Regions from separate parts of the Peribacillus sp. NPDC097264 genome, predicted to be linked through region 2. Evidence: a T-box and tRNA genes for the amino acid it is inferred to sense, from the RefSeq annotation. Region 2 holds a T-box; the other holds one or more tRNA genes.
The links. A T-box is a leader RNA that pairs with one kind of tRNA and senses whether it is charged. The one in region 2 lies ahead of alaS (alanine--tRNA ligase), so its partner is inferred to be a tRNA-Ala.
Positions count from the first base shown of each region.

Region 1: it encodes a tRNA-Ala, which carries the amino acid that the T-box ahead of alaS (alanine--tRNA ligase) is inferred to sense. The anticodon was not compared.

Region 1 covers NZ_JBNNSR010000001.1:555-13,262, forward strand. Annotated here, with positions in the region: gene ACQKL0_RS00010 (hypothetical protein) at 175-363, shown strand; gene ACQKL0_RS00015 (DMT family transporter) at 409-1,290, opposite strand; gene ACQKL0_RS00020 (MgtC/SapB family protein) at 1,427-2,134, shown strand; tRNA gene ACQKL0_RS00025 (tRNA-Ala) at 2,253-2,325, shown strand; gene map (type I methionyl aminopeptidase) at 2,682-3,422, shown strand; gene ACQKL0_RS00035 (hypothetical protein) at 3,550-3,726, opposite strand; gene ACQKL0_RS00040 (alanine/glycine:cation symporter family protein) at 4,036-5,490, opposite strand; gene ACQKL0_RS00045 (glycerol-3-phosphate dehydrogenase/oxidase) at 5,675-7,327, opposite strand; gene glpK (glycerol kinase GlpK) at 7,571-9,061, opposite strand; gene ACQKL0_RS00055 (MIP/aquaporin family protein) at 9,087-9,911, opposite strand; gene ACQKL0_RS00060 (glycerol-3-phosphate responsive antiterminator) at 10,119-10,664, opposite strand; gene ACQKL0_RS00065 (hypothetical protein) at 10,854-11,300, opposite strand; gene ACQKL0_RS00070 (hypothetical protein) at 11,599-12,636, shown strand; gene ACQKL0_RS00075 (hypothetical protein) at 12,698-12,708, opposite strand, start outside.
Region 2 covers NZ_JBNNSR010000003.1:78,517-99,063, reverse strand. Annotated here, with positions in the region: gene ACQKL0_RS05800 (DUF6897 domain-containing protein) at 1-669, shown strand, start outside; gene ACQKL0_RS05795 (DUF2642 domain-containing protein) at 895-1,542, shown strand; gene ACQKL0_RS05790 (replication-associated recombination protein A) at 1,571-2,842, opposite strand; gene ACQKL0_RS05785 (nuclease-related domain-containing protein) at 3,001-3,975, opposite strand; gene cymR (cysteine metabolism transcriptional regulator CymR) at 4,261-4,680, shown strand; gene ACQKL0_RS05775 (cysteine desulfurase family protein) at 4,881-6,026, shown strand; gene mnmA (tRNA 2-thiouridine(34) synthase MnmA) at 6,054-7,169, shown strand; gene ACQKL0_RS05765 (tetratricopeptide repeat protein) at 7,313-7,978, shown strand; gene recD2 (SF1B family DNA helicase RecD2) at 8,018-10,444, shown strand; gene ACQKL0_RS05755 (LemA family protein) at 10,556-11,122, shown strand; gene ACQKL0_RS05750 (TPM domain-containing protein) at 11,122-11,889, shown strand; gene ACQKL0_RS05745 (PRC-barrel domain-containing protein) at 12,438-12,899, shown strand; gene ACQKL0_RS05740 (hypothetical protein) at 12,889-13,107, shown strand; gene ACQKL0_RS05735 (AI-2E family transporter) at 13,322-14,398, shown strand; T-box leader at 14,428-14,645, shown strand; gene alaS (alanine--tRNA ligase) at 14,706-17,342, shown strand; gene ACQKL0_RS05725 (IreB family regulatory phosphoprotein) at 17,410-17,679, shown strand; gene ruvX (Holliday junction resolvase RuvX) at 17,679-18,104, shown strand; gene ACQKL0_RS05715 (DUF1292 domain-containing protein) at 18,116-18,412, shown strand; gene ACQKL0_RS05710 (hypothetical protein) at 18,472-18,627, opposite strand; gene mltG (endolytic transglycosylase MltG) at 18,955-20,091, shown strand; gene ACQKL0_RS05700 (O-methyltransferase) at 20,349-20,547, shown strand, end outside.

The DNA.
Region 1 (12,708 bases), on a different contig from region 2:
AAATGTTTGCAATATATTTTTACAAAGTTTTTTAAAAAAAGTTTTCATTTTCATTTCTTCTATATAAACTTCTCCTGCATTCACTTTATCTCCGTAACAAAATTAAACAATCACGCATATTTCATCTTGAATTTATATATAGATAGATTGATATCTTTTTTATGAGGTGAAATGATGAATCTTTTATTGGTTGCGCTACTCATTTGTTATAGCATGGCTCTTTATTTATTCTGCACCGCTTTTTATGAAGCCATTAAATTCAGTAAAGAAAAAGGGAAAGTGAACGGCACGACCTTCTTATTCAGCTTTATCTTCGCCTTGATTTTCACCAGGATGACCTATTTATTCTATCCCTATGAATAAAAGCAGTAAGTCGCGTCAGACTTACTGCTTTTATATGAGTCTTTTTCAACCTTCTTTCCCTTCACCTTTTAAAAACGTCGTTAGACCAACCAAGATGATGGTGCCTCCGAGAACTTGAGTCCATAGAATAGGCTCATCGAGAATAAAGTAGGCAAGGACCGTGGCCCCTACCGGCTCCAGAAGTATCGCCATCGAAATGGTTGTAGTACTTAGCCATTTCAATGTCCAGTTGAACAACGAATGTCCTAATAACGTTGGAAAGATGGCAAGGAGAATGAAATAGATCCAATCTTCAACGGCATAGGGCGCGAGTGCCTCGCCTTTAACAAGAACATAGACGAACAAAGTAACCGCACTAATGCTATACACGACAAATGTGTATGTTATAGAAGAGATACGTTTTACAACACTCTGTCCAAACAATAGGTAACCCGTTACTAATGCACATGCGATAAGGGCTAGGACATCTCCCCAAAGTGCCATCCCGCTGATTCTGAAATCTCCCCAGCTGATGACAAAACTTCCGGCTATCGCGATGACGCCACTACCTATCGCTCTCAACGAAAACCTTTCTTTAAAAAAGAAGTAAGCCCCCGCGAAAGCGAATAACGGCTGAAGTGTGACAAGGACTGTCGAACTGGCCACAGATGTGTAATTGAGCGATTCAAACCACAGTATGAAATGAAAGGCTAGAAACACACCAGCGGCAATCGATAACAACCAGTCCTTTTTCCGGATGAGCTTGAGTTCATGCCGGTACTTGATAAGGAAAACAGGAAGCATCAATAGAACGGTAAATAATAATCGATAAAAAGCAATGATTCCCGAAGGCGCAGTTGCTAATTTGACCAAGATCGCCGAAAAAGAAACCGAGGCTACTCCTATAGCTAAAGCCAAATAGGGATTCATTTTTGGTTTGGGCTGCATTCTCTCTCCTCTTTCCCCGAATTCTAGTTTGAAGTTTATTTTACTATGGTAGAATTATAAGGGATAGTTTATTTGAAATGGGCAATATTGAATAGATTATTAATTCTTCTATCTTTTCTGAGGAGATGTGAATGGTATGGAATGGGTGTTCGAACCTCAATCTGAACTGCAGATATTGATAAAGTTAGGGATTTCGGCTCTCCTCGGATTAATCATTGGGTTAGAGAGGGAGATGAAACGGAAACCAGTCGGACTAAAAACAAGTCTGGTCATTTCCATCGTCAGCTGTTTATTAACAATCGTTTCGTTGGAATCAGCTTATAAATTTCCAGGCAGTGACGATGTTAATATCACGATGGACCCTCTTCGTCTTGCGGCCCAAATCGTATCAGGGGTCGGTTTCATCGGTGCAGGGGTCATCCTGCGTCGCGATAATAACAGCATTTCCGGTTTAACGACCGCCGCCATCATATGGGGTGCCGCAGGTATTGGGATTGCGGTCGGGGCAGGATTCTTCCTTGAAGCGATCGCTGGAGTCATCCTGTTAATCATCAGTGTCGAATTGGTGCCGTCCCTTGTCACTTGGCTCGGACCAAGAAAATTGAGACAAAAGGAAATCTTTCTAAAGCTAGAGATCAAGGGTAAAGATGATATTGCTATCGTACTGAAGAAAATTAAAGAAGAGAATATTTACATCAAGGCGCTTCGGATTAAAGATGTCGAAGAAGACCTTCACCTTTTAACACTAAAAGTGTTGGTCGATTATAAAGTCAAGACTTCCGAGGTGTACTATACCGTCTCTAAACTCAGTGAAATATCCAGAGTGGAAATTGAAAATGGCTAATGTACAAAACCCGTTTGAATTCCTTCAAACGGGTTTTTCTTACTCATTTTACAAATTATAAAATTTAATATTGACTTTTCTTCAGATTCCGAATAAAATAATTATTGTACCATAACCCGGGGGCTTAGCTCAGCTGGGAGAGCGTTTGGCTGGCAGCCAAGAGGTCAGGGGTTCGATCCCCCTAGTCTCCATACTTCAAAACCCTTTGCTTTTAAGCAAAGGGTTTTTCTTTGTATCCCTCCCCTTTTCTTCTCAAAAAACTTCCCTTTATAATCGCCTTAACAGTAATTCATGCTTTTTCCCTCTACGTTGGAATAGCTACATTTTACTTACCTTTGCCTCGATACCATTCTCATCTCACATCGGACGATTCAAACCAGCCACTCATCAGTTGTTTTTTCTTGTGTTTCTGATATTTTTAGAAGAGTGAAGGAGCTAACTGTTTTCGGAATAAATTCGTCAGGCACTTTTTCACATTTATTTTAACTAAAGTGGAAATAAGGGTACAATTAATAACTCCTATATAAATAATTAATGAGGTGAAAGAATGATTGCAAAGACTGAAGAAGATTTTAATGGCTTGAAAGAAATCGGCAAAATTATTGCCTCCATTAGAGATGAATTGGTACAAAGATCAATTCCTGGCGTAACGACCAAAGAACTTGATGATATTGCTGGAGAACTGCTAAAGAAGGCAGGTGCCATTTCCGCCCCAAAAGGGGAATATGATTTTCCTGGTTATACTTGCATTAGCATTAACGAAGAAGTGGCGCATGGCATTCCAGGTGAACGGGTTATTCAAGAAGGGGATCTCGTAAATATAGATGTCTCCGCTTCAAAGAATGGTTATTTCGCAGATACAGGAATCTCATTTGTAGTAGGAGAGGGCAATGAAGTCTTAACGAAACTATGCGATGTCGCTAAAAAGGCATTTGATGCAGGTCTCAAGAAAGCAAAACCTGGTGCCAAGAAAAGCAAAATCGGAAAAGCGGTCTTTGAAACCGCGAAACAACATGGATTCACTGTTATCGAAAATCTTACGGGACATGGTGTTGGACGAAAGATCCACGAAGCACCTGCCCATATATGTAATTATTATGATCCTTGGGATAACGAAATACTAAAGGAAGGGATGGTTATCGCATTCGAGCCATTTATTTCAACCTTTGAAGAAGAAGTATTCCAAAAAGAAGATAATTGGACCTATGCCACAGAAAAAAGCTTTGTAGCTCAATTGGAGCATACGATTATCCTTACTAAAAATGGCCCGATTATTGTCACCCTTTAATTCAAGCATAGACGGTAAAGTTTTATATTAAAATAGTAGTACACGGCGGAATGTTCTTTACACTCCGCTTTTATCTCGTCAGGTAGGGAATATTGCGAGAATGATTCGGGGAGTGAAGGCATTTACGCTAACTTCTACTCATCATTTTCTTGATCTTGCGAACAGCGGGTGCTAGAACGGACTCTTGTACTTTTGTAAGGGCTACACCCAACCCAACCATCAGCATCAAGGCGATGATCAATCCTAATACCAAACTCACTATTTCTCCAACTTCTTTAAATACAGCAACCAATACGGCAACCATTCCACTCGCCTCCCTTTACCACCACTTTTTACGAACTTCTCACCAAACTTAAGTGAAGGATTATTTACTTTCCCTTTTCCGTGACATTAACTGAACGAACGATTACCTATAGATAGTCTCATTATAACCAAATGTATAATATTGGTCCATTTACCACCTTTGTGAATATGAAGACACGCCCGACTCAGCTAGTCCGCTATCCATTTCTTTACTCATAATATGTAGTTCCCTTTTTGGTAATGACATCAAAAAAAGCTAGCCCAATCACTCGAGCTAGCTTAATTGAAATACATATATCATTTCATAGGATTATGATATTTTCTCTTCATCCTTCATATATTCATGCTCCCAGAAATCCGCATTTTTAATCCCCAATGCTTTTGGATCAAAAACTGGGTCCACCCCTTGTTTCTTTTGTTTCTCGTAATCCCGTAATGTTATGAGTGCTGGTTTGGCTAGAATCAGAATCGCTATGACATTGAGCCATACCATGATTCCTAACCCCGCATCCCCTAAGGCCCAAGCCACTTCTGCCGTTCGGATCGTTCCATAAAAAGTGGCGGCAAGGATAATGACCTTCAAGGTGTGCATCGCCCATTTACTATTCCGATTTCGCATCAGGTAAGCAATGTTCGTTTCTGCGATATAATAGTAGGCCATGATGGTCGTAAAGGCGAAGAAAAAGAGGGCTATAGCCACGAATCCTGCACCAAACCCAGGAATCACACTATCAATGGCCGCTTGTGTATAGCCTGGACCCGGTTCCACCTCTCCTAAGTTATTCACGATTGATGTCCCATCTTCCGCTTGCGTATTGTACATGCCCGTGAATAAGATCATGAAGGCAGTAGCCGAACAAACGAATAGGGTGTCTATATAAACGGAAAAAGCTTGGACAAGGCCTTGCTTGGCCGGATGGGAAACTTCGGCTGCAGCTGCTGGGTGAGCACCCGTTCCTTGACCAGCCTCATTCGAGTACACGCCGCGTTTCACTCCCCACGCGATGGCCATCCCGATCAACCCACCAAATGCAGAATCCAGACCAAAAGCACTTCTAAATATTAATGATATGACACCGGGTAATTCTGTGATATTCATGAAGACGATGATAACGGATAATAGAATATACCCGAGGGCCATAAACGGAACAATCAGTTGTGCGGCATTGGCGATCCTCTTTACGCCACCGAATATGATGAACCCAAGTAAAAGGACCACGGCAATTCCTGTTATGAACGGCTCAACACCGAAGGCATTTTCCACTCCGGCGGCAATGGAATTGGACTGGACGCCCGGCATAAGAATTGCCATTGCGATAAGTGCCGCGCCTGCGAAAAGGACGGCGAACCATTTCCACCCTATCCCTTTTTCAATATAATAAGCAGGCCCCCCACGATATTGACCGTCTTGCTTCACTTTATAAATCTGGGCTAACGTAGATTCTATGAATGCGCTGGATGCCCCTATGAAAGCAATGGCCCACATCCAAAAAACCGCACCTGGTCCACCGAAGGCGATGGCCGTCGCCACCCCTGCTATATTCCCTGTCCCGACACGTCCTGAAAGGGCAATGGATAAAGCCTGGAATGAAGAAACCCCCGCTTTCGAACTCTTTCCCCGGAACATCAATACAATCATTTCTTTAATATGCCTAACTTGTAGAAAACGCGTCAATATGGAGAATAATAGCCCGACCCCCAATAAGATATAAATGACCGGTGAGCTCCATAACACTCCATTCAAAGCATCTATGAATTCCTTCAAGTAAGTTCCCCCTTTTATCGATTAGAATATTCAAAATTATATAACAATTTATATTTTTCCACAATATGTTATGTTAGTTTTTCTTACATTAAATATAATCTTGTCGTAAAAAGGGGAACCTGTTTGACAGCATAAAAAAGAAACGCCTGCGTTATCCGCTGGCGTTTCTACTTTCATATGGAGGTCACAAGACTGAAGTAGCGCCTTGTATTGCGTGTTCCAGTTCGCTTGTTCTTTTCTTTGTAACTGATTCGTTCCAACCAAAGTATTCAGCCATGTAGTTGGTTACGGCTTCTTTATGCGTTTGAACCAAATCGATATCAAATAGAAGCGTTCCAGTTCTGCGGAAGAAGAAATCTACAGGAGTGGCTGCCATTTCATGGTCCAGTGCATATTGCAATTGTACGAATAACACTTGCGGTAGGCCTGTACGGCTTCCCCCATCCTTTTCATTGATAGCAATATTAAATAACACCGGCGCGTTCGATCCGTACATGGACAGGATCTTTCTGGAATCTTCAACAGAGAGCCCTGCATCTACACCCATTTGAATATGGTTCTTGATGTATTCAGGGAAGTTGTTCGACCCACCTACATCTCCACCTGAAACGCGGATCCGTTTTGTACTATGATCAGCGAACAATTTGTTCAAGTCCTCTGAAAACTTCTTGGCCACTAGGTCTACGGTCGTTTTGGCCATTTTGCGGTACCCGGTCAATTTCCCACCGGCAATCGTGATAAGACCTGAATCGGACACCCATATTTCATCTTTTCGTGAAATTTCAGAAGGGTCCTTGCCTTCTTCCAGAATCAATGGTCTTACACCGGACCAGGTTGACTCAATATCTGCATCCGTAACCTTCACTTCAGGGAACATGAAAGCTATCGCCTTCAAGATATAATCACGGTCTTCTTGCGTTACACCCGGATCTATCGGATCTCCTTCATAAAAGGTATCTGTCGTTCCCACATAAGCTTTACCCGCACGCGGAATGGCAAAGACCATCCGTTTATCCGGCGTATCAAAATAAATGGCCTGTTTCAAAGGGAACTTCGATTGGTCAATGACGATGTGAACACCCTTGGATAGCTTAAGCGTTTTTCCTTTTTTCGAGTTATCTTTTTCACGAATTGAATCGACCCATGGTCCAGCTGCATTGACCACTTTTGCTCCAAGTATTTCGTATTCTTCATCTGAATGTACGTCCCGGACTTTTACTCCAGCAATTTTACCATCTTCATAGACCAATTTTTCTACCTTCGTATAGTTGATGGGAGTCGCCCCTTTATCGACGGCCGCCTTCATGACTTCAATCGTCAGACGCGCATCATCCGTACGGTACTCAACATAATACCCTCCACCTTTAAGCCCGTCTTTCTTGACAAGCGGTTCTTTCTTCAAGGTTTCATCCGCAGTAAGCATTTTTCTCCGTTCACTTCTCTTGACGCCTGCAAGGAAATCATAGACACGGAGACCGATAGATGTGCTGAATTTGCCGAATGTCCCACCTGCATGCATCGGAAGGAGCATCCATTCCGGTGTCGTTACGTGCGGTCCATTTTCAAAAACGATTTCTCTCTCTTTACCTACCTCGGCAACCATCTTCACTTCCAACTGCTTAAGGTAACGCAATCCACCGTGGACAAGCTTGGTTGATCGACTTGATGTACCAGCCGCAAAGTCTTGCATTTCAACTAATGCCACTTTCATGCCGCGTACGGTCGCATCCAATGCTATCCCTGCACCGGTGATTCCTCCACCTATTACAACTAAATCAAATTTCTCTTTTTTTAATTTATCGATTGTTTCTTTTCTATATCTATTTGAAAACCTCATATCTAACTCCTCCTTGGGGTGTTATCTTGTTGGTTCTTCTAATAATCAGCATATACTCTATTATCTTCCCATTCTAGTAAGCCAATAACCATAATCAGGATATAAATATAGAGAAAGAGACCACAAATGCACATCATCGATTTCTCGATAACGCATTCGTGGTCTCTCCTATTCTCCGGCCGAGTTATTAACTTGATTTCAGTATATCATAGTGTTGCCTGTATTTAAAAGACTTTGCTTATTTTATTTAAAAGCCATTGCCGCGTGCACGGCCTTTTTCCAGCCTTCGTATAATTTTTCACTTTCCTTCTCTTCCATGGAAGGCGTGAAAGTCTTGTCTATTACCCACTGCTGGGCGATTTCTTCTTGATCCTTCCAATAGCCAACCGCTAGTCCAGCCAAGTATGCGGCACCCAGCGCTGTCGTTTCATTCAGTGTCGGCCTTTCCACGGGTACCCCTAATAAATCACTTTGGAATTGCATTAAGAAGTCGTTCTTCACTGCCCCGCCATCCACTCGCAATGTCTTCAGCGCAATACCTGAGTCTGCTTCCATCGCATCCAGGACATCCTTCGCTTGGTAAGCAAGGGATTCAAGGGTAGCGCGTATAAAGTGCTCTTTCGTTGTCCCGCGTGTTAGTCCAAATACAGAGCCACGTACATCGCTGTCCCAGTATGGGGTTCCCAGTCCTACGAAGGCTGGCACCACATAGACGCCATCCGTGCTGTCCACTCGTTTTGCATACGCCTCACTATCCTGGGCGTTATTCAGCATCCGCATGCCATCACGTAACCATTGGATTGCAGAACCGGCTACGAATATGCTGCCTTCCAGTGCATATTCAACCTTGCCATTCAATCCCCAGGCAAGCGTCGTCAATAGGCCATGTTCGGAATCGACTGCTTTTTCACCCGTATTCATAAGCATGAAACATCCTGTTCCATACGTATTTTTCGCCATTCCCTGATTAAAGCAAGCTTGGCCGAATAAAGCGGCTTGTTGGTCACCTGCTGCACCGGCAATTGGAATCGATTGCCCGAAGAAATGATATTCGATCGTGTTCGCATACACTTCTGAAGAAGGTCTGACTTCCGGTAACATGGACTTTGGAACATCCAGGATTTCCAGAATCTCTTCATCCCACTTCAATTCATGGATGTTATACATCAACGTTCTTGAAGCATTGGAATAGTCCGTCACATGGGCTTTTCCTCCTGAGAGCTTCCAGATCAACCACGTATCGATCGTTCCAAATAGTAGTTTGCCTTCATCGGCCTTTTGACGTGCACCTTCCACATTATCAAGGATCCATTTCACCTTTGTACCGGAAAAATAAGCATCAATCAATAATCCCGTTTTCTTCCGGAACATATCATTATGACCTTTTTCCTTCAACTCTTCGCAGATGGCACTCGTCTGTCTGGATTGCCATACGATGGCATTATAGATAGGGACTGACGTTTCCTTATCCCATACGACTGTCGTTTCACGCTGGTTCGTTATTCCGATCCCGGCAATTTGTTCAGGCTTTATTCCGGATTCCGATATGACGCTCGCAATGACGGCTAAAACCGACCCCCAAATCTCATTGGCATCATGCTCAACCCAGCCCGGTTTCGGGAAATGCTGTGTAAACTCCCTTTGGGCTACATGGACCAACTCGCCCTTTTCATTGAACAATATTGCCCGTGTGCTTGTTGTTCCTTGATCCAAAGATAAGATGTATTTTTTCATAGTATTTTCCCCCAACCTCTTTAAATTAACTAGCTATATTCTTACTCTCTATTTCATGCGACTGTTTTTTTCCAAATACGTAAGCCACTATCAATAATACTAGGCTTCCTGCAAAAACAGACCAACTTACTATCGTGATTTCACCTAAAAAGAATGCTTTATAAAAGATGGCTCCGAGTCCCCCACCTACTATCGGACCTACGACTGGAATCCATGAATAGCCCCAATTCGAATCTCCTTTACCTGGAATAGGAAGAAGAAAATGTGCAATACGTGGACCCAAGTCACGGGCAGGGTTAATGGCGTATCCTGTTGTCCCACCTAGGGACATCCCGATCACAACGATCAATAAACCGACTGCAAATGGATTTAACCCTTCCGTAAATTCATTGGCCCCTATGAATAGTAAACCAAGAACAAGGATGAATGTACCAATCATTTCGCTTAATAGATTGGAAAAAGTATGTGGGATCGCTGGTGAAGTCGCGAATACACCAAGCTTGGCACCCGGATCGTTCGTACCCTTCCAGTGCGGTAAATAATGCAAGAATACTAATGTCGCACCTAGAATCCCACCAATTAACTGACCTATGATATATCCTGGAACGTCTCCCCAAGGAAACTCCCCGATAAGTGCAAAACCTATGGTGACAGCCGGATTTAAATGGGCACCACTAATGGAACCGACTGCAAAAACACCCATTGTCACAGCTAACCCCCACGCAATCGTCACGACAATCCATCCAGCATCTTTGGCATAAGATCCTTTCAATGAAGATCCCGCCCCGATGCCTGCACCAAAAAGAACCAAAATCATCGTACCTACTACTTCTCCCCAAAATGGTGTCATATTAAAACCTCTTCCCCTCTAGAATAATGACCATAAATCAATAAAAGGAGGCCCACAGCAGAACTATCCCACAAGTAAATGGGAATTTTCCGTTGTGAATCTCCTTATCTCCGTCACATCTATTAACTTGTATTTTAGATTAATATACTAGTTAATGAAAACGCTGTCAAACTATTTATCAAAAAATAGAAAATTGTTTTATATTTTTTATTTAAACATATTCCATAACTCCGTTTTGGAAGTGGTGATCGACGATGCTCCCGCCTCAAGTGCGTTCAGGACCTCATCTGAATTACGGATCAACCCTCCGGCCAAAATCGGCGTTTGCAAATGTTCCTTCACCTCTTTAATCATCCAGGGCATGGCACCTGGCAACACTTCGATATAATCAGGCTTTGTCTTCTTTACCAACTTATAACTTTTCTCCAACGCATGGGAATCTATTAAAAAAATCCGTTGAATCGCGACAACGCCCTTTTGCTTCGCTTTTAAAATCACACTGGACTTTGTCGAAATCAAGCCATAAGGTTGGACCTCCTGGCAAATGAATTCTGTGGCATACTCATCACTTTTGATTCCTTGAATCAAATCTACATGGAAAATCATCTTCTTATTACGTTGCTTGGCCATCAAGCTCACATTTTTCAGCTGTGATATATGTAAATCCAGAAAAACCCCTATCTCATAGGAACTCTCCAAGAACCTCTCGAAATCCTTCATGCTTGCCGAAGCAGGCAGTATCTTCTGATCCATCATATCCTCCTCCTATGCTAACAATCCCATCATAATCAGAACCTGCCGTAAAAACAATAGGTCCCACCATCATTCCATAAGGACGCTCGCATTTATCCAAATTCCACGAGAAAAGAATGCGTGTACCCTAAGCATACAAAAAACCTAAATAAAGAGCCATTATTTAGGCCTTTTGTTGTTTTTTGATAGTCAAAGAGCCAATTTGATATTCATGGCACCCTCAACCAGCTCAAATGACTTAATCTGCCCGACCGGTACCTTTTTCACCATATCCCATGCGTTAAAATCAATTTTGATCATCCGATTATGATATTCAAAGAATGGTGGTTTATTAAACAGTTTATGGTTGATGAAATTAACATTAACCGGTTTCATCCCAACAAGCTGAAACAGAATCGTTCTTTTTTCGATTTGCACCGGTTTCAAGGTGACGGTGAAGGCAACCTTTTTCTTCAACATCATTTTCTTCACCTCTGTAGTCCCGCGCAGCACGATATACTCTGGTGAAATATGCACAACAATGTCTTCTTCGCCTGACTTCTTTTCTATTAAACTTGCCATCATCTTTGCCGTAATGGGGATTGAAACCCCCTCCGTTGTAGCCTTATTTATTATATCCTTGAATTTATCAAACATGGTTTCCCTCCCTTGCCCTATGCAAAAACTCCGTTGAATCATCTTATTCCGAATTGGGTAATTGCGGAACGACCCATTACCGCCCCTTCACTCCCTCTTACCATATTTTATCAGTATCTGTTCTGTTCTAACAGTTGACCACCTTTAAATAAAAAAATGCCACTCGGGATGACAGATGAATGACCGCTCAAACAAAATAATTTAAATTTTGTATTCGTCTTGCAAAACCACCCACAGCGTTCAAATTCTGGTAAAATTAATTCGCACTAAAATACCGTACGATAGAATAGGAGATTACATGATAAAAAAAGGCCTTTCACTAACCGTTATCCTCCTCTGCTTATTCGTCCTTGCTTCATGTTCAAATGATAGCCATCAGGATGCTATGGATAAGGGAATCGAATATCTAGGAAAACGGGATTATCATCAGGCAGCCATCCAATTCGAATTAGCCTTAAAGGAGAAAGAAGGAGATGAGGATGCCTCCGCTTATTTGGATCAGGCAAATCATATGGATACTGCAGTCACTGCATATGAAGAAAAAGAATTTGATACTTCCCTTGAATCTCTAAATGCCGTCATTACGAATAAAAGTACATTGAACACGTTGCAGACCGAAGCTAAAAAACTAAAAGAACAAGTCCTTGCTGATCAGGAAACAACCTCTTCGTTTGAAGACACGATGAAGCTGGTGAAAGAACTGATAGCAAAAGAAAATTACAGTTTAGCACAAAAGAAATTACGACTTTTAGAAAAAAGCTTGGAGTCGGATGAATTGCTATCAAGCTATCAATCCGAGTTGACTAAACTTACGGAACAAGTCGATCTTGCCCTGAAAGACCAGGAAGAAACGCAACCAGAAGAAAAGAAAGTAAAGAAAACTGAAGATAAGAAAACCGTAGAAAAAGCCGACGGTCAAAAAACTGCGTACCAACTATATCAAAATGGCCGTTATGGGTTCTCCATGTACTATCCCAAAGGCTTAAATATGGACACCCCACCAACCAATGGTGATGGAGCCAGGTTCTATAATGAGGAATTTGAAATTACCGCCTTTGCTAGCCATACGAATGTAATCAACGATGAAGAAACGATTGAAATGTATTATGAAGATGCTTTGAAAAATATCACAGAAGAAATCGCCTATCAGCGACTTACAGACGATTGGTATGTCATTTCCTACGAAGAAAATGGGAACGTTATCTATAAGAAATACTACTTTAATGATCAGGTCGGCACTACCTTTATCATTACCTATCCCGCTAGCGAACAGGAAAAGTACGGTCCAATCACCTCTCATATCGCAGAGACCTTCACCCCATCCACCAACTCATGACGGGGTGAGAATGATGCCACAAACCGTCCAGATACGCTTCGGTTTGTGGCTCTTTCTATTGTCAACAACCGA
Region 2 (20,547 bases):
ACATGGCCGGAGTTTCCGGATGTTCCTAACGATACCCTGAATGGAGCTCTTACTCAATTGATTTACTCCTGGATTTCTGTTCATGCAGGTGGCCCTGAAAAGGTTGAAGGTGTCTTGATACAAGTCGAAGAAGACTATATTGTTCTCGTCAATAAAGACGAAATATTTTATATCACGATTGATCAAATTCAATCCATTGGACTATTTTTCCCAAGGGGAAATGATGGTGGGGGGAAAGATAAGGACAAAGATAAAGACAAAGAAAGTTCTTCCCATGAGAGTTCCTCGAGAGAAAGTAGCTCTCATGAAAGTTCATCATGCGAAAGCAGTTCCTATGAAAGTTCATCCTCATGTGAAAGTAGCTCTCATGAAAGTTCTTCAAGTGAAAGCAGCTCATATGAGAGTTCATCATCATATGAGAGCAGTAGTTCGTATGAAAGTTCATCATCATGTGAGAGCAGCAGCTCGTTTGAAAGTTCATCCTCATTCGAGAGCAGCAGTTCACCTGAAAGTTCATCCTCATGTGAAAGCAGCAGCTCACCTGAAAGTTCAGATGAATGTAAGAAACGTCGTCGCCGTCATAGAAAGGATAAAAACCGTACGCGTGTCAATACGTTTAAGAAAATCTGGCTTGAGAACCTAATTAAAGTTTCAAAGACAACTCTATAAAGAATCGACCACACAGGTACAGCAACCAATGAAGTTGTTGTGCCTTCTTATTAAAAAGGGACAGGCATATGTGTTGTCCAAAAGGTGATCAAGGGCATGGGCGATTATTGGACTAGACCTAGGGGTGATTCCTATAGCGAATCTCTGAAACAAGTCGGAGTGTCCCAAATTAGGACAGGATTCAAGAACGATTCCTCGCCATAAGGAAGGAAAGGTGGATTATATTTGTTTTCTAAATATATTGGACAGTATATGGAGCTAGAACTCTCAGGAAATATTCTTGTGTTTGGGAATTTAATAGAAGAAAGTACGGATATATTAGTCCTATACACGGGAGAGGTGTACCGTTATGTACCGCAGCGACACATTAAGAATTATTCTTTTCCCATAATAGATGAGGAGATTGAAGGAGGAGAGGACCCGGAAATCAGTGAGACGTCATTTCGTAAGATGCTGATGAATGCGAAAGGGCTCTTTGTTGAGATTTTGCTCACGAAAAACAAACCCATCTATGGATATATCGTGGGTATCATGAATAATTATTTCATTTTTCATTCTCCTGCCTATAAAACGATGTTCATCTCCATGGAGCATGTAAAGTGGCTAACGGTCTGTGATGATGAAAAGGGGCCATACGGATTGAGCAAAAGCGAGCAGCTTCTTCAGGTTTCCAGCCTTAGCTGGGCACGTACTTTGGAGGAACAACTGAAAAAGTTGACCAATAAATTGGTGGTACTCGATTTAGGGCAGCACCCGATGGACATAGGGAGAATCATACAATTGAAGGATGGTCTCATCCATATGATGGATGCTCAAGGCGAAGAGTTTTATGTAAATATGCGGCATGTGAAGAGCTTTCAGTTTCCACAATGAATAACTCCGGATCTACTACGATCCGGAGTTATTTCTTTTTCTCTATATTCTCATAGACCGATGCGAGGGCTTGTTCGAATTTCCCACTCTTTTTCGGTTGATAGTATTTTTTGTTGCGTAGTTTGTTCGGTAGGTACTGTTGTTTCACCCATCCGCTTTCATAATCGTGCGGATAGAGATAGTCGACGCCGCGGCCCAGGTCGGTAGCCCCTTTATAATGGGCATCTTTAAGGTGATCCGGTACATCGCCGCTATGGCCGGCGCGAATATCGGCGAGTGCCGCGTCAATTGCTTTATAGGCGGTATTCGATTTAGGCGATAGACAAAGCTCAATCACCGAATTGCTAAGCGGAATCCGGGCTTCCGGAAAACCGAGACGCTCGGCTGCCTCGACTGCAGAAAGGGCGCGAGGACCAGCTTGAGGGTTCGCCAGGCCAATGTCCTCATACGCGATGACGACCAAGCGACGAGCGATGCTGACAAGGTCGCCGGCTTCTATCAATCGGCCCAAATAATGGAGGGCCGCATTCACGTCGCTGCCACGGATTGATTTTTGGAAGGCGGATAGGACGTCATAATGGGCATCTCCATCCTTGTCATGCGAAAAGCTCTTTTTCTGCATGCACTCTTCGGCAATTTTTACATCGATGACAATCGTTTCGGATTCGTCAGGCTCAGTAGAAATGACCGCGAGCTCTAGAGCGTTAAGGGCGCTGCGGACGTCCCCGTTCGAAGCGGTCGCAAAATGTGCCAGAGCATCGGTGCTGACATCTGTTTGATAGTGACCGAGACCACGTTCCTCATCTTGTAATCCACGTTCGAGGGCTTTGATGATATCAGTGACTTCCAGAGACTTTAGTTCGAAAATCTGGCACCTGCTGCGGATGGCCGGGTTGATTGCGTGATAAGGGTTGCTTGTCGTCGCACCAATCAAGGTGATCATCCCATTTTCAAGGTAGGGAAGGAGGAAATCCTGTTTCGCTTTATCCAGGCGGTGGACCTCATCGAGCAGCAGGATCACTTTGCCGGACATCTTGGCTTCGGCAGCGACGATTTCCATGTCTTTTTTATTATTCGTTACAGCATTCAGTGTCCGGAAGGCAAACTTCGTGCTGCCGGCAATGGCGCTCGCAATGGACGTCTTGCCGATGCCGGGAGGACCGTACAGAATCATCGAAGATAGCTGTTTGGCCTTGACCATCCTCGCGATGATTTTTCCTTCACCGACGAGATGCTCCTGCCCTATGACTTCATCAATCGAACGGGGCCGCATCCGGAAAGCAAGCGGTTTAATATTCATGACGCACCTCTCCTTTTTATATAAGGTATCACAAACAAAGGGGAAAATGCTCAGAATATGCGTTTGGGGAGGGGAATTCGACGGTTGGGCGTAATAATTCAACATTCACGGAATTAATTCAACATTCATGGAAATAATTCAACATTCGTACTATTAATTCAACATAAGGAATCTAAGAGATACATTCTGCCCTTGGTATGTCCAATCTTGTCTAAGTTAAGGGAAAGTAATAAATTCTTTGCACTGGATGATGAGTGAAGTTGGAGGAAGCGACGGCATTCACCGTTGGTAATCGTGGGTTTGATGAGAAATGCATAATCCTGAAGTGCAGAGATATGAGCATCATGAGAAGAGGTCATACATATACGGCATATCCACTTTCTTAATCGTCTCTCCATGGACAAACTGCAACAATGAGGGCAGTAGACACCGGTTTGCAGGGAAGCGGTCGGGATTTTATAGATATCTAAAAGGTTTGGTAGATGAGGTGTATGTTCTTTAATGAATAAAGCGGATAGTTTTTTCAGCGCTTTAGGTGTGAGGATTTTCTCTTTATATTTTTCCTTGAATTCGGCAATATTCAAAAGTAGATAATCTTTACGTATCACTTTTCTGTTCAAAGCTGTATTTGATGCCCTTACTATAGTTGAGGAATTGGCGCTCACGACTAGCGTTTCCACCGGAAGCTTAGTGTATGACTTGGATTTCATCCATGCTAACAGTTGTTGGCGCTGCCGATTCACTTGCAAAATGGGATCGTCAAATGCTTCTGTCTTTCCATCAGATTTTGTACGAATCAGTTGATTGAAAGTCTGGTCAAAATAGATTTCACCTGCAATGTTTTTTACTTCAAGAATGAGGATGAAATAAGAAGTGAGAATGAGGATGTCCATTTGGAAGGGGTAGGGAGGACCAAGGAGGCGAAGGTCGTGAAAGATTAGATACTCTTTTTCAGGAAGTGCTTTTAAAGCAGAAATGACTCGAAGTTCTCCTTTGTAACCTGCCATGTTTCTGTTTAAGTCGGAGGTTAAGATAGGTTGTAATGGATGATTGCTTGGCAAGCGTCTTATAAGTGCTTCAAGCATGCGAGTTTTTATAGGAATCTCGCAATCTTTAATAATGATAGGAATCACGCTCCTTTTGATTTAGAATAAATATTCTATATTTTTGACGAAAAACCTTTTGATTTCCCCGGATTTCGACGGTCATGTTCAATATTTCAACATTCAGCGAATTAATTCAACATTCAAGATGTAAATTCAACATTCACAACGATAATTCAACGCTCACGTCATTTTCCCCACCTCTCCAATTAGAATAATTTGACAAATGGAGGGTGGGTGAATGCATTTCTACTGGGTATATGCTATAATTTCAAGAGAATTTAGTAACGGATTAATAATTTGAGGTGTATATAAATGAAGATATCTACTAAAGGCCGGTATGGCTTAACGATCATGATTGAGCTTGCTAAGCATTATGGTGAAGGTCCGAAGAGTTTGAAGTCGATCGCTCAAACGCATAATTTGTCTGAGCATTATTTGGAGCAGTTGATTGCGCCCCTTCGCAATGCAGGATTGGTGAAGAGTGTTCGTGGTGCATATGGCGGATATGTCTTGTCGAAAGATCCTCATGAGATTACTTCTGGTGATGTGATTCGGGTATTGGAAGGACCGATTACCCCTGTTGAAGGAATTGAGGATGAAGAGCCGGTGAAACGCCAGCTTTGGATTCGGATTCGCGATGCGGTTAAAGAAGTCCTCGATAATACGACGCTTGTGGATTTGGCGAATTACAAGGACAATGGTGAAACAAACGATTATATGTACTATATTTAATTGGGGCTACAGATTAATATGAAGCAAAAATACCTATTCAAAAGGGTTCTATCTTACAACCATTATTGGACTACCGGTTGATTTAAAGGTAAAATCCTATGTGAATAGGCATTTTTTTGCAAGTTTCATTTTATTAGTAAACACGAGAGTCAGGTTAATCATAGAGCATTGCCTAACTATTCTATGGAGGCGACAAAAAAGTGAACAGAATATATTTAGATCATGCTGCGACTTCACCGATGCATCCGAATGTGATTGATAAGATGATGACGGTCATGAGCCATGACTTTGGGAATCCGTCGAGCATTCATGCGTTCGGGCGGGAAGCACGTCATGTTTTAGATGAAGCGCGTTCGAATATTGCCGCAAGTATCAATGCGGTACGGAATGAGATCATTTTTACAAGTGGTGGAACGGAAGCGGATAATACGGCGATTATCGGGGCTGCGCATGCGAATGAGAAAAAAGGCAAGCACATCATTACAACAGAGATTGAGCATCATGCGATTCTGCATACCTGTCAATTCCTTGAGAAGTCTGGCTTTGAGGTCACGTATTTACCTGTGAATGAAGAGGGCCTCATTTCGATTGCTGATTTAAAAGCGGCATTGCGGGACGATACGATTTTGGTTTCCGTCATGTTTGGCAACAATGAAGTGGGTTCGATCCAACCGATTGCTGAAATCGGACAACTCTTGAGGGAGCACCAAGCCCTTTTCCATACGGATGCGGTGCAGGCATATGGTTTGATTCCTATCGATGTCCGGGAGCTGGGCGTGGATTTATTGAGTGTTTCCGCTCATAAAATCAATGGACCAAAAGGAACCGGTTTCTTATATATGCGTGATGGATTGAAGTTCGCCCCTCATTTATACGGTGGGGAACAGGAACGGAAACGGCGCGCGGGTACGGAAAGTGTCCCGGCGATCGCTGGTTTTTCCGAGGCCGTGTCCATTGCCCAAAGTACGATGAAGAGTAAAACGGAGCAATACAACTCTTTCAAAGACGTATTGCTTGCCGTTTTTGATAAGGCAGAGGTACAATATGAAATTAACGGATCGAGGGAGCACGCGCTTCCACATGTGTTGAATGTCAGTTTTCCTGGTACGAATGTTGAATCGATGCTCGTGAATTTGGACTTGGCCGGCGTCGCGGTATCAAGCGGATCTGCTTGTACGGCGGGGTCCATTGAACCTTCGCATGTTTTGGTCGCGATGTTTGGAAAAGGCTCGGAGCGGACGAAGAATGCGATTCGTTTCAGCTTTGGTCTGAACAATACCGAGCAGGAAGTCAGGGAAGCGGCAGAAATAACCGTGAAGATCGTTAAAAGATTAGTACAACAATAAATTTTTGTAAATAGATGAGGTGACAGAATGAAGAAAGCACCACAAGACACCCGCGTCGTCGTTGGGATGTCAGGGGGCGTCGATTCTTCTGTGTCTGCCCTGCTTTTGAAAAATCAAGGCTATGACGTGGTCGGGATTTTCATGAAAAACTGGGATGATACGGATGAAAACGGGGTCTGTACAGCAACGGAAGATTACAATGATGTGATTGCGGTTTGTAACCAAATCGGAATTCCTTATTATGCGGTCAACTTTGAAAAGCAGTATTGGGATAAGGTTTTCACATACTTCTTGGAGGAGTACAAGGCGGGCCGGACACCGAATCCGGACGTGATGTGCAATAAGGAAATCAAGTTCAAGGCTTTTCTTGAGCATGCGGTGAGCCTGGGTGCCGATTATGTGGCGACAGGTCACTATGCACAGGTCAAGTACCAAGATGGCGAGTACAAGATGCTTCGCGGCGTGGATAATAATAAGGACCAAACGTATTTCTTGAACCAGTTAACGCAAACGCAGCTGGAAAAAGTCATGTTCCCTCTTGGACATATCGATAAGAAGGAAGTCCGTGAAATTGCGAAGGAAGCGGGTCTTGCGACGGCAACGAAGAAAGACTCAACCGGTATTTGCTTTATCGGGGAACGGGATTTCAAAGGCTTCTTGAGCACATATCTACCGGCACAGCCTGGTCAAATGACCACGATGGACGGAAAGGTCATGGGTACACATGATGGCTTGATGTATTATACAATCGGTCAGCGCCACGGCCTTGGTATCGGTGGAAGCGGCGAACCTTGGTTCGTAGCGGGTAAAGACTTGAAACGCAATGTTTTATATGTGTGCCAAGGCTTTAACAATGATGTGCTTTACTCTGATTCACTGAAAGCCGTGAAGATGAGCTGGGTTGCCGAACACATGCCAGCCACTGAATTTACGTGTACGGCTAAATTCCGGTACCGCCAAGTGGATAGCGGCGTTTCGGTGAAAGTCCTGGAAAACGGGGATGTCGAAGTCGTATTTGACGAGCCGGTCCGGGCAATTACGCCAGGGCAATCCGTCGTATTCTATGACGGTGAAGTATGCCTAGGCGGCGGTACGATTGATGAAGTGTTTAAAAAAGGTGAAAAACTGACCTACGTAGGGTAAAATAAGCATGTCCCCAGCTGTATTTGCGGTTGGGGATTTTGTTTGCATTGTAGAAAGACCTAAAATGGTCTCAATGATATACATAAAAAAATGTGATAGCATATGCTATATACTTTTCAATAAAAAATGGAGCGTGAATTAGGATGGATAAGAATCAACAAGGTATTGAGTTTATGCAGCAAGGAAAATATGAGGAAGCGGCGAAGGTTTTTAATGAGGCAATTGAGGAAAACCCGACTGAGCCAGTTGCTTACATAAACTTTGGAAATGTGCTGACTGCGGTTGGCGAGACGGATAAAGCCGTTAAGTTCTATAAAAAGGCAATCGAACTCGATGAAAATGCAGCGGCTGCTTATTATTCATTAGGGAACTTATATTACGAAGTGGATTCAAAGTTGGTTGAAGCGAAGGATATGTTTGAAAAGGCAATCCGTTTGGGACTTGATAACAGTGATGCTTACTTTATGCTTGGACTGACATTGATGGCGTTGGACCAGCCGAAATTGGCGATGCCTTATCTGCAAAGAACGGTGGAATTGAGTCCCGAAGATGTGGATGCGAGGTTCCAATTTGCGCTTTGCCTGGCCAATGCGGAATTATATGATGAGTTAATCAAACAGTTGAATATTGTGGTGGAACAAGACCCTGGTCATGCGGATGCCTATTATAATCTAGGTGTGGCATATGCAGGGCATAAGGAAGATTCCAAGGCTGCCATCGGTTATTTTGAAAAGGCACTGGAAGCACAGCCAGATCATATGCTAGCGGCCCATGGTAAGAAGCTGATGGAAGAAATGGCTGCTGAATAAATAGAATGGAAAAAAGCATGGGAAGGGTGGGGAGAAGCGTTGGCTCAGCAGGATTCGATGGATTTGTTTTCTGAAGAGAAGATGTTTATGAAAGGCCGCCATTTGGTGACGATTTTTCATAACGAAGATAATATGTATTCGGTTGTCAGAATCCGTTTGGATGAAACAAATTTGAATTATGATGAGAAGGAAGCGGTCGTTACCGGGTATTTTCCGAGGATGCATGAGGACGAGGTGTATATATTCTATGGGGCCCTGAAGGAGCATCCCAGGTTTGGCCTTCAATTCCATGTGGAACAATTCCGGAAAGACCTTCCCCGATCCAAGGAAGGCGTCGTCAGTTATTTATCCGGTGAACTATTCAAGGGCATCGGGAAAAAGACGGCCGAGAGCATTGTTGAAAAGCTGGGGGAGAATGCCATTTCCAAAATTCTGGCCCAGCCATCCATTCTTGATGATATTCCGAAGCTGACAGGTGAAAAAGCGAAGAGCCTTTACGATACATTGGTCGAGCACCAGGGCCTCGAGCAGGTGATGATTGCCCTGAATCAATATGGCTTTGGTCCACAGTTATCGATGAAGATTTATCAAACGTATAAACAGGATACCGTCACGATGCTTCAGGGGAATCCCTACAAACTTGTGGAGGATATAGAAGGGATCGGTTTTGGACGTGCCGATGAGCTTGGCCACCAGCTAGGCATTTCAGGCAGCCATCCCGATCGCATCAAGGCTGCCTGCTTATATACGCTTGAATCTCAATGCTTACAGGATGGAAACATCTACATAGAGGCCGAGCAGTTATTAGAAGCCGTCAAACGGTTGCTAGAGGAAAATAAGCGGGACCGAATAGAGTTTACGAATATTTCCTCGGAAATAATCGAATTGACCGAGCAGGGCAAAATTATTGTTGAAGACCAACGAATTTACTTGCCGTCCCTCTACTTTTCGGAGAAGGGAATCGTAGCGAACATAAAGCGCCTGCTAGCCCAAACGGAGTATGAAGACCAGTTTCCGGAATCGGAATTCCTACTTGCGCTTGGTAAGCTGGAAGAACGGCTCAATGTGTCCTATGCTCCTGCTCAAAAAGAAGCGATCCAAACGGCCCTCCAATCGCCAATGTTGATTTTGACGGGTGGTCCAGGTACGGGGAAGACGACTGTCATTAAAGGAATCGTCGAGTTGTATGCGGAACTTCATGGGGTTTCGATGGACATCCACGATTATAAAAAAGAAGGGGCAGATCCTTTTCCATTCGTCCTTGCAGCCCCTACAGGTCGAGCGGCAAAACGGATGGCAGAGTCCACTGGACTTCCGGCGGTGACCATTCATCGATTGCTTGGATGGAACGGAAGCGAGGGTTTTGCTCATGATGAAGATAATCCACTCGAAGGACGAATTGTCATCATTGATGAAGTGTCCATGGTGGATACGTGGCTTGCTCAGAAGTTATTTAAAGCGTTGCCGGAAAATGTCCAGCTGATTTTGGTGGGCGATGAAGATCAGCTTCCATCGGTGGGACCAGGTCAAGTGCTCAAGGATCTGCTCGGGTCAAAGTGTGTGCCCACTGTCAGTCTTGAACATATTTACCGTCAGGCAGATGGTTCATCTATCATTGAACTCGCTCATGATATTAAAAAAGGCCGGCTTCCTGACGATGTGACGAAGCAGCAGGCGGATCGCTCGTTCATTCGTTGTCAGACCGGACAAATCGCTCAGGTGATCGAGAAAGTCGTCGCGAATGCCAGGACGAAGGGTTTCACGGCCAAGGATATTCAGGTGCTGGCACCGATGTACCGGGGGCCTGCAGGAATTGACGCTTTGAATAAGATGCTGCAAGAAGTATTCAATAGCAATAAGGATGAAAAGCGTCGCGAAATCAAATTCGGTGATGTCGTCTACCGGACGGGTGACAAGGTTCTCCAGCTGGTGAATCAGCCGGAGGAGGGCGTCTTCAATGGAGATATGGGTGAAATCGTCTCGATTCTGTTCGCGAAGGAAAATACGGATCATGTAGATAAGGTGATCATCTCGTTTGAAGGCATTGAAGTGACCTACACGAAGCAGGACCTGAACCAGATTACGCACGCGTATTGCTGCTCAATCCATAAATCACAGGGAAGCGAATTTCCGATCGTGATTTTACCTGTCGTGAAAAGTTACTACCGGATGCTACGCCGGAACTTATTGTATACAGCGATAACGCGAAGCAAAAGTTTCCTGATTCTGTGCGGTGAAGAAGATGCTTTCCGCCTGGGTATCGAGCGCAACGATGAAATGCGCAGGAAAACGACCTTACTTGAAAAGCTCCGGGAAACCTTGGATGGGGATTTCCTTACGAAGGAAGTTGCCGGTCCGGATGATAAGGCAGGAGTGCCGGAACATGAGGAAAGCTATCTTGATGTACTCCTGCATGCTGATCCGATGATTGGTATGGGTAATGTTACACCCTATGATTTTATGTAGCCGAAGATTAAATCTTCGGCTTTTTGTCTAGATTTAGTTTATAACTCATAGTTTTAGTGGAATAAATATAGAATGTAATTATACTTAGAATCAAAATAAGGGGGAAACAGTATGAAAAAGGGTTGGTTAATCGGACTAGTAGTCGTGGTCCTGCTTATCATTTTTGGCGCGACTTCCTATAACAGCCTCGTCAGCAGCAGTGAAGATGTGGACAATAAGTGGTCACAGGTGGATAACCAATTAAAACGAAGGGCGGATTTAATCCCGAACCTTGTGGAAACGGTAAAAGGTTATGCTTCACATGAAACGGAGGCCATTAAAGCGGTCAGTGATGCCCGTGCGAAGTTAGCCGGTGCCAATACTACCGAGGATGCAATCGGTGCTGATCAAGAACTGAGCGGGGCCTTGAGCCGTCTCTTGGTGGTAGTGGAGAAGTATCCAAATCTTAAGGCTAATGAGAACTTCAAAAGTCTTATGGATAGCTTGGAAGGAACGGAGAACCGCTTGACTGTGGCGAGAAAAGATTATAACGACCAGGTCACCTCGTATAACAAGGAAATTAAACGTTTTCCAAAGAACATGATGGCAGGTGCATTTGGCTTTGATACGAGACCGTATTATGAAGTGAGTGAACAAGACAAAGAAACACCAAAGGTTGATTTCGGGAGCGATAAGTAATGAAAAAACTTGCTGTGTTTGCGCTCCTTTTCCTTTTCACTTTCAACTTTGCAAACGTAGTCGCAGCAGAACCGAATATCCCAAAACCAGTAGGTGACATCTATGTCCAGGACTTTGCCGGCGTATTGAATGATCAGGAAAAGGCCGAGTTAATTGAGTTGGGAAAAAGGTTGGAGGATGCCAGCAAAGCACAGGTGGCTGTGTTGACCGTCGATTCCATGGAAGGCTCTGAAATCGAAGAATATTCTGTTGAGGCTTTAAGGTCATTCAAACTCGGCGATGCGGATTTGAACAATGGAGTCCTTATTGTCCTCGCCCTCGAGGAAAAGAAAATTCGGATTGAAGTGGGGTACGGATTGGAAGGGGCCATTACGGATATCCAATCTGGACAGATATTGGACAATGTGGCCATTCCGCATTTGAAGGCGAATCAATACAATCTTGCTCTGACTGAAACATATAAGGCCGTCTATAATGAGGTTTTACAAGAGTACAATCTAGGGGAAGACTTTTATCAAGATTATGCCGTTCAACCGGAAGAAAACACTCAGCTATCGGGCATTCAGATTTTCCTCCTCATCATCGTAGCGATCATTGTGGTCTTTTTGGATGCTAAACTTTTCAAAGGATTTTTCCTTCAAACCTTACTCAATATCCTCTTGATGTTCATCAGTCGCGGAGGCGGAGGGGGCGGCCGTGGCGGTGGCGGTCCTCGAGGCGGAGGCGGAGGAAGCTCGGGAGGCGGAGGTTCCAGCAGGGGTTGGTAGAAAGGCAGGACCGGGAAACCGGTCTTCAGAGTGTAGACAAAAGGGGGTCGGAATTATTAAGTTCCGCTCCCCTTTTGAAATTCCTTTCGAATCTTCGCCTAAACTTGCCATGTCCAATTGGGCATCTTCCATACATTCAGGGCAGCCTCCATTTTAAGAACCAAATGTTCGATGCCACCAGTTGATTTTCCCGTTATCATATCAAGTCGATCTCGCTGAATAGATTCGTATTTAGAAAAAGTTAAAACAAAGTTGATTGGAACGGAAGGTACGAGACTCCTGCGGGAAAAGCGTGTCTACGGGAGACCCCGCAGGCGAAAGCCGAGGAGGCTCGCGGACCGCCCGCGGAAAGCGAGTACCTGGAGTGGAAATCAACGTCCACATTGTACAAGCCATAAAAAAGTATAGACAAACTCGATTTTTATAGAGTTTATCTACATTCTGAGGATCGGGAAACCGTTTTTTTTTGCTGAAAAAAGGAATGGAAAACCTTTCAGTACATCTAATGGAGGGGAGGAAGAAATACTAAAAATGTTCGGAGGGGCGGGATGACTTTGCGGACGTTTTCTGTATTGAAGGGGTTGCCGGTCTTTACTGCCCAGGGTGAGAAAATCGGGATGGTTCACGATTTATCACTATCAGATGCTGGGCTGGTGAACGGTCTGGTCATCCATCGGCAAGCATTATTCAAGAAGGAGCTTCTTCTGGCACTGGAAGATATCTTTTCCTTTGGTCCCGATGGGGTCGTCCTGCAGCAGGATATGACACCAAAGAAAATGATGGACGATTCCATCTGGTTTTCAAAGGATGAGGTAGTGGGTCGTATGCTTCTTTCAGAAATGGGCGACGAGCTAGGCTTACTGCAGGACGTATATTTTCTGGAAAAAATGGGCACGATTATAGCGTATGAAACAACGGATGGTTTTTTCTCGGAATCGACAGTGATTGAGTCAAAACAACCACCTACTTTAGGGAAGGATGCCATCATTGTTTCAGTTTATGAACAGTGAGGTGTCCATTTTGGAAATACAATGTCCGAATTGTCGCAGTAAGGATGTCGGGAAAATTGGCGTAAACCAATTTTATTGTTGGAATTGTTTTATAGAAATGACCATTTCTGAAGGTTTGATCAACACGCATCAGGTCGAAGAAGATGGAAGCTTAAGTTCTTTGGATGATTTGTTCGAGGAAAATGACCGCCGCTTCAAATGTAATTAACGGAAGAGGTGCATGTTATGGCTAGACGATTCATGAACATGATGAATTCTAAAACGATAAACAAAAAAATGAAGAGAATTCGAAAGAAAATAAAATCGATGCTCTAACCCATTTAAAAAGCGATGTAATCATATTGATTGCATCGCTTTTCTAGTAAACGGGTATGAAAAAACCTTCCCCTTCGAATAATAAGTGGGCTAGGGAGGTGGGTAAGGTGAGTATTCGCATGAAATGGTTTTATCGACTCGGTTTTTTGTTGCTCTTATTTTTCATCATCTATATTTTTATGAAACTGAAGCCTATGTGGGGGCCCGTTGTTACGGTGGTTTTAACAGTCCTACTGCCATTTTTCATCGGAGCGTTCATTAGTTACTTGCTGCATCCGGTCGTGGAATTCCTGAATAAAAAAGGGATGCGCCGTTGGCTATCGATTGTGATTATTTATTTGGTTTTTTTCGGAGGGATCGGATTTGCGGTATATAAGGGAATTCCCATAATGACCAGTCAAGTACGGGAACTTTCGGAGAGTGTACCGGAACTGGTTGAACAATATCGGAGCAGGGTGGAAAAGCTTAATCATCAAACCGCAGACTGGCCGTTCGGGATCCACGAACGATTCGAGGAAGGCGTTGTCCTTTTTGAAAATTGGTTAAGTGAAATGCCGGAAAAGCTGATGGACTTCGCCTTGAAACTATTCGATTTCGTACTTTTAATTGGCATCATCCCATTCATCGCTTTTTATATCCTGAAAGATTTTGCTTCTTTAAAAAGGATGGCCTGGTACATGACGCCGAAAAGGTGGCGCAAGCAGGGCCGTGCCTTTGTCCAAGATGTCGATGCTTCTCTTGGGGGATATATCCGGGGACAGATTATCGTATGTGCTGCGATCGGCGTGATTTCATCCTTGCTGTTTTGGATCACCGGGATGGAATATCCTTTATTATTGGGTGCAATCATCGGGATAACGAACGTAATCCCTTATTTTGGTCCCATCATCGGGGCCATTCCAGCGGTCATCATAGCCGCTACCATTTCTGTCAAAATGGTGATCATCGTCGTTGTCATCGTGGCCATCCTGCAATTTCTTGAAGGGAATATTTTGTCGCCACTCATTGTCGGGAAAAGCCTTCATATGCACCCACTTTTCATCATGTTTGCCCTCCTGGCTGGTGGTGAGGTAGGCGGAATTATTGGAATGGTGCTTGCGATCCCGATTTTGGCCATTTTGAAAGTTTTCGTGCAGCATGCCAGGGTTCATTTCAGAAAGGAGCCGCCGCTTATTGACAAATAAAACTCTTGTGAATATAATCCAATACATAAGATAATTCGTTGAAGGACGAAGTATGCTGAAGACCATCTAAAAGAGAGGCATCCCCTTAGGCTGAAAGGGATGGCGAGGTGAAGAGCAGCAGAAAGCTAGTCCGGAGAGCAGTTAATACCTGCCGTCTTGCCGCGTTAAGGCATTTATGAAGGTGATGGACAAGGTGTTTTTGTGTCCATAATCAGGGTGGTACCGCGAGTTGACTCTCGTCCCTGTTTTTGGGATGGGAGTTTTTGTCGTGCGCAAAATTACATATTTTTTAGAGGAGGATATATAGATGAAGTATTTAACTGGTGCTCAAATCCGCCAAATGTATTTAGATTTCTTTAGTGAAAAAGGTCATAATATCGAACCAAGCGCGTCATTGGTTCCGCATGAAGATCCATCATTGCTTTGGATCAATTCCGGGGTAGCCACATTGAAAAAATATTTTGATGGACGGGTGATTCCTGAAAATCCAAGAATTACGAATGCTCAAAAAGCAATCCGTACAAATGATATCGAGAACGTGGGGAAAACAGCACGCCATCATACATTCTTTGAAATGCTTGGTAACTTCTCCATTGGTGAGTACTTTAAAGAAGAAGCGATCACATGGGCTTGGGAATTCCTGACCGACGAAAAGTGGATTGGTTTCGATAAAGAAAAGTTAGCCGTAACGATCCATCCGGAAGATGAAGAAGCATTCGAGATTTGGAACAAGAAAATCGGCATTCCTGCTGAACGAATCATTCGTCTGGAAGAAAACTTCTGGGATATCGGTGAAGGTCCGAGTGGCCCGAATACGGAGATTTTCTATGATCGTGGACCTGAATATGGAGATGACCCGAATGACCCAGAATTATTCCCAGGTGGCGAAAATGAACGTCATTTAGAAGTCTGGAACCTTGTTTTCTCTCAATTCAACCATAATCCGGACGGTTCTTACACACCGCTTCCAAAGAAAAATATAGATACAGGCATGGGGCTTGAGCGTATGGCTTCTGTCGTGCAGAATGTAGCAACCAACTACGACACGGACCTCTTCACGCCGATCATTCATGCGGTAGAAGAAATCGCCGATGTGAAATATGGTGTCGATTCCGAGAAAGATGTGGCATTCAAAGTCATCGCCGACCATATCCGGACAGTGGCATTCGCTGTTGGGGATGGGGCACTTCCATCCAATGAAGGAAGAGGTTATGTATTACGCCGTTTACTGCGCAGAGCGGTTCGTTATGCTAAGCAAATCAACATCAACCGTCCATTCATGTTTGAACTTGTGACAGTGGTGGGAGAAATCATGAAGGATTTCTACCCAGAAGTTCTCGACAAGAAGGACTTCATTGCGAAAGTGGTCAAAAATGAAGAAGAACGTTTCCATGAAACGCTTCATGATGGTCTTGCAATCCTTTCTGAAGTCATCAAGAAGGAAAAAGAAAAAGGCAACACAGTCATTCCTGGTAGCGATGCATTCCGTTTGTATGATACATACGGCTTCCCGATTGAGTTGACGGAGGAATATGCGGAAGAAGAAGGCATGACAGTTGACCAAGATGGCTTCGCAAAAGAGATGGAAGCGCAACGCGAACGTGCACGTTCTGCTCGCCAAGATGTAGACTCCATGCAAATCCAAGGTGGAATATTAGGTGAGATTAAAGTCGAAAGTGAATTTGTCGGATATGAACAAGCTTCAATTGAAGCGAAAATCGTAGCCATCGTGAAAAATGGTGAGCTTACGACGGAAGCACATGAAGGCGAAGATGTACAGGTAATCCTGGATAAAACGCCATTCTATGCGGAAAGCGGCGGGCAGATTGCCGATAAAGGAACGCTTGTGAGTGAATTGGTGAAAGTGGATGTCCTTGATGTGCAAAAAGCACCGAATGGCCAAAACCTACACCGTGTCACGGTTACGGCGGGTACATTAACAACTGATGCAACAGTCATGGCAGCGGTCAATCAAGAAAACCGTATCCAGATTACGAAAAACCACACGGCTACACATCTTCTACACCAAGCTTTGAAGGATGTCTTAGGAACGCATGTCAATCAAGCCGGATCGCTTGTACAAGCGGAGCGCCTTCGTTTTGACTTCTCACACTTCGGTCAGATTACGGCAGAAGAAATTGAACAAATCGAAACGATTGTAAACGAAAAAATTTGGCAAAGCTTACAAGTGAATACGGAATATAAAAATATCGAAGAAGCAAAAGCGATGGGTGCGATGGCCCTATTCGGTGAGAAATATGGCAAGATTGTCCGTGTCGTTCAAATAGGCGACTATAGCCTTGAGCTATGTGGTGGTGTCCATGTACCGAATACAGCAGTGATCGGCTTATTCAAAATTGTTTCTGAAAGTGGCATCGGGGCGGGTACACGCCGGATTGAAGCCGTTACAGGAGCGGGAGCCTACAACTTGATGGCTGAACAGATTCATGTATTGAAGGATGCAGCGTCTAAATTGAAAACGAATATGAAGGATGTTCCTGCAAGAATCGAAACCATTTTGGCGGATGCTAAAGAACTTCAACGTGAGAACGACAGCCTTGCTGCTAAATTAAGCAATATCGAAGCGGGAAGCCTTGTTTCGAACGTAAAAGAAATCAATGGCGTGAAAGTCCTTGTGGCCAAAGTCCAAGCTACTGACATGAATAATTTACGTGCGATGGCAGATGAGTTAAAACAAAAACTTGATTCAGTCATTATCGTGTTGGGATCGGCTCAAGGAGATAAAGTCAACTTAATAGCCGGCGTTACGAAAGATTACATCGATCGCGGTTTCCATGCAGGTAAATTGATTAAAGAAGTCGCTACACGCTGCGGTGGCGGAGGCGGTGGACGCCCAGATATGGCACAAGCAGGTGGGAAAGACCCAGAAAAATTGGATGCGGCACTTAATTTTGTTGAAGAATGGGTCCTAACGATTTCATAATCAGTGAAAAGTGTTGTACAATGAGGTAATGATGGAATTCTAAGACGCTGAGGAGAGGTGTATGATAATGAGTTCCTTTGATAAAACGATGAAGTTCAATTTCCCTGAAGAACCATTCGAAAGAGATGTTCAGCAAGTCTTGTCAAAAGTGTATGTGGCTCTCCAGGAAAAAGGGTATAATCCGATTAACCAGATTGTCGGTTATTTATTATCAGGTGACCCGGCCTATATCCCGCGCCATATGGATGCTCGCAACTTAATCCGCAAGCTGGAACGCGATGAAATCATTGAAGAATTGGTCAAATCGTATCTTAAGAACCATCGAGAGGAATACTAATGCGCACAATGGGTCTTGATTTAGGTTCAAAAACCATCGGTGTCGCCGTGAGTGACGCGATGGGTTGGACTGCACAAGGATTGGAAACAATCAAAATTAACGAAGCTGGAAACGAATTCGGCTTAAAACGTCTCAAGGAAATCATACAAGAATACGAAGTTTCTAAGATTGTCATTGGTCTCCCGAAAAACATGAACGGAACCATTGGCCCGCGCGGCGAAATCAGTCAAGAATTCGCCAAGCGCTTAGAATGGAAATTCAAGCTGCCAGTGTTTCTCTGGGACGAACGGTTGACAACGATGGCAGCTGAACGTGTCCTTCTCGAGGCGGACGTTAGCCGAAGTAAACGCAAGAAAGTCATTGATAAAATGGCAGCTGTCATGATTCTACAAGGGTTCTTGGACAGACAAACAAATTCAATATGAGGTGAAGATAAATGGAACACGGTGAAAACAATATTACAGTAGTAGATGAGAATGGTAACGAACAGCTTTGTGAGATCTTATTCACATTTGACTCTGAGAAATTCAACAAATCTTACGTACTTTATTACCCAATGTCTGCTGAAGATGACGAGGAAGAAATTGAAATCCACGCTTCATCATTCACACCAAGTGAAGACAGCAAAGATGGTGAGCTTGCTCCAATCGAAACTGAAGAAGAGTGGGATCTAGTCGAGGAAATGTTGAATACATTCCTTGATAATGAAGAAGCAGAAGAAGAAGGAAGATAATTTCTCAAAAACTGGCCTTGTATCCCAAGGCCAGTTTTTTTTAGTATGTCCCCATTCCCTTATCTTTTCTCCACAAACAAGAGAATAAAAGTAGCGACTGGACCTAAAACTAATGATAATAGAAACCAATTTAAACCCGTTCTGTTTTTACCCTGGGCAATTCCGGCATTGATTAATGCTAATGTGCCCCACCTCATGACATAGGAATTATCCATTTTTTCCACACCCTTCCACACTAAAAGGATTTTATCATGAATATCCAAATAGTTGTATGAATTAAAGGAACTGATACAACGAAGTTCGGAAAATTCATTGTATTTACATAGACGGGAACCTATCACTTTATTCCTATAAAATAACCACCTTCTATTGACAAAACTGGCCTTCTTTTGCCATAAATAGAGTAGGAACGAAGGTAGTTATACAAAAAACATGTATTTATTTGTAGGTTTTAGTATAATATTCGAAGCAAAGTTATTCTTAGAGAAAGCATCTTCTAGAAACAATCTGTAGTGGGTGTGCAGTTTGCAGGGGGAATGGAAATGGATGAAAAGGATCAAAAGCTATCTAAAAAACAACATATTCGAATGAAGATGCTAGAACAACAAGGGGAGGCCAAGCTTGTCCGTAAAATTATCATGATTACGATTGCTGCACTTATTTTAATTGTAGGGATAGTCGTGCTTGTGGGATTCTTCTATATTAACTCGGCGATGAAGCCCTTTGATCCAGAGGATGATACGATCAAGACGGTGAAAATACCGATTGGTTCATCCATTAGTGATATTTCGATTTTGCTTGAAGAGCAGGAAATCATCAAAGACGCGCGTGTTTTCAAATATTATATTAAGTTCCGAAATGAATCCGGCTTTCAGGCAGGAGAGTATAAGCTCTCTCCATCGATGCCAATCAAGGATATTGTGACGAGCATCAAAACCGGGAAACTGATGAAAGAGGCCGTCCTTAGGATAACGATTCCGGAAGGCAAGCAGCTAGTCCAAATAGCCGATATTATCGCTGTGAAGACAGATCAAGACTCTAAAGAGATATTTAAGAAATTGAATAATGAGGAATTCGTAAAATCCATGCAAACGAGATTCCCTGAGCTTCTGACATCGGAAATCGATAATGAAAATGTCGTATATCCACTTGAAGGGTACCTGTATCCGGCAACCTATGACTTTTATGAAGAAAAACCATCCATTGAATCCATGGTAGTGGAGATGCTTCAGAAAACGGAGGAAACCCTTCAGCCATTCGAATCACTGATGGAGAAAAAAGAGTATACGGCCCACCAGCTATTGACATTTGCCTCACTCGTTGAAGAAGAAGCAACAGCTCAGGTCGATCGCAAAACCATAGCTTCCGTCTTTTATAATCGACTCAAGGAAGATATGCCATTACAAACGGATCCTACCGTTTTGTATGCAAAAGGCTCACACAAAGACAGGGTCCTATACAAAGACCTTGAGGTGAAATCACCATATAATACGTACAAAAACAAAGGCCTGACTCCAGGTCCGATCGCTAACGCCGGAAAGTCCTCGATTGAAGCGGTCTTAAAGCCTAAGAAGACCGATTACCTTTATTTCTTGGCTACACCTGAAGGAGAAGTTCTATATTCCAAAACACTGGAAGAGCACAATAATAAAAAGGCACAGCATATTACCAATAAATAAATGGCAAGGGCAATAGGGACTAAGGGGAGAGGGATATTACTTTCCCCTTGTTTTTATGATAGAATAGTAAACGTAAAAATTTCAGATCCGATTTTATTGATGACTGTAACTCGGCTTTTGCCGGGTTTTATTTTGAAAAGATAAGGAAACGTAGATAGTCAAGTGATGCTGGTTCTAGTTCGTTTTGTATATGATGCGGAATTTCATTGAGAGCCGGCCAAGACGCTTTCGTTTTTTTTATCATTGGAGGAAATGTCTTGAACGGAAAAATAGACCAATATCTTCACGACTTACTTCCGGAACGTACCGGATTGATTAAGGAGCTAGAGGATTTTGCAAGGGAACATAATGTACCGATCATGGAGCCTGAAGGAATAGAGGTGCTGCTACAGATTTTGAGGCTTCACCAACCGAAGGCCATATTGGAAGTGGGCGCAGCAATCGGATATTCGGCGA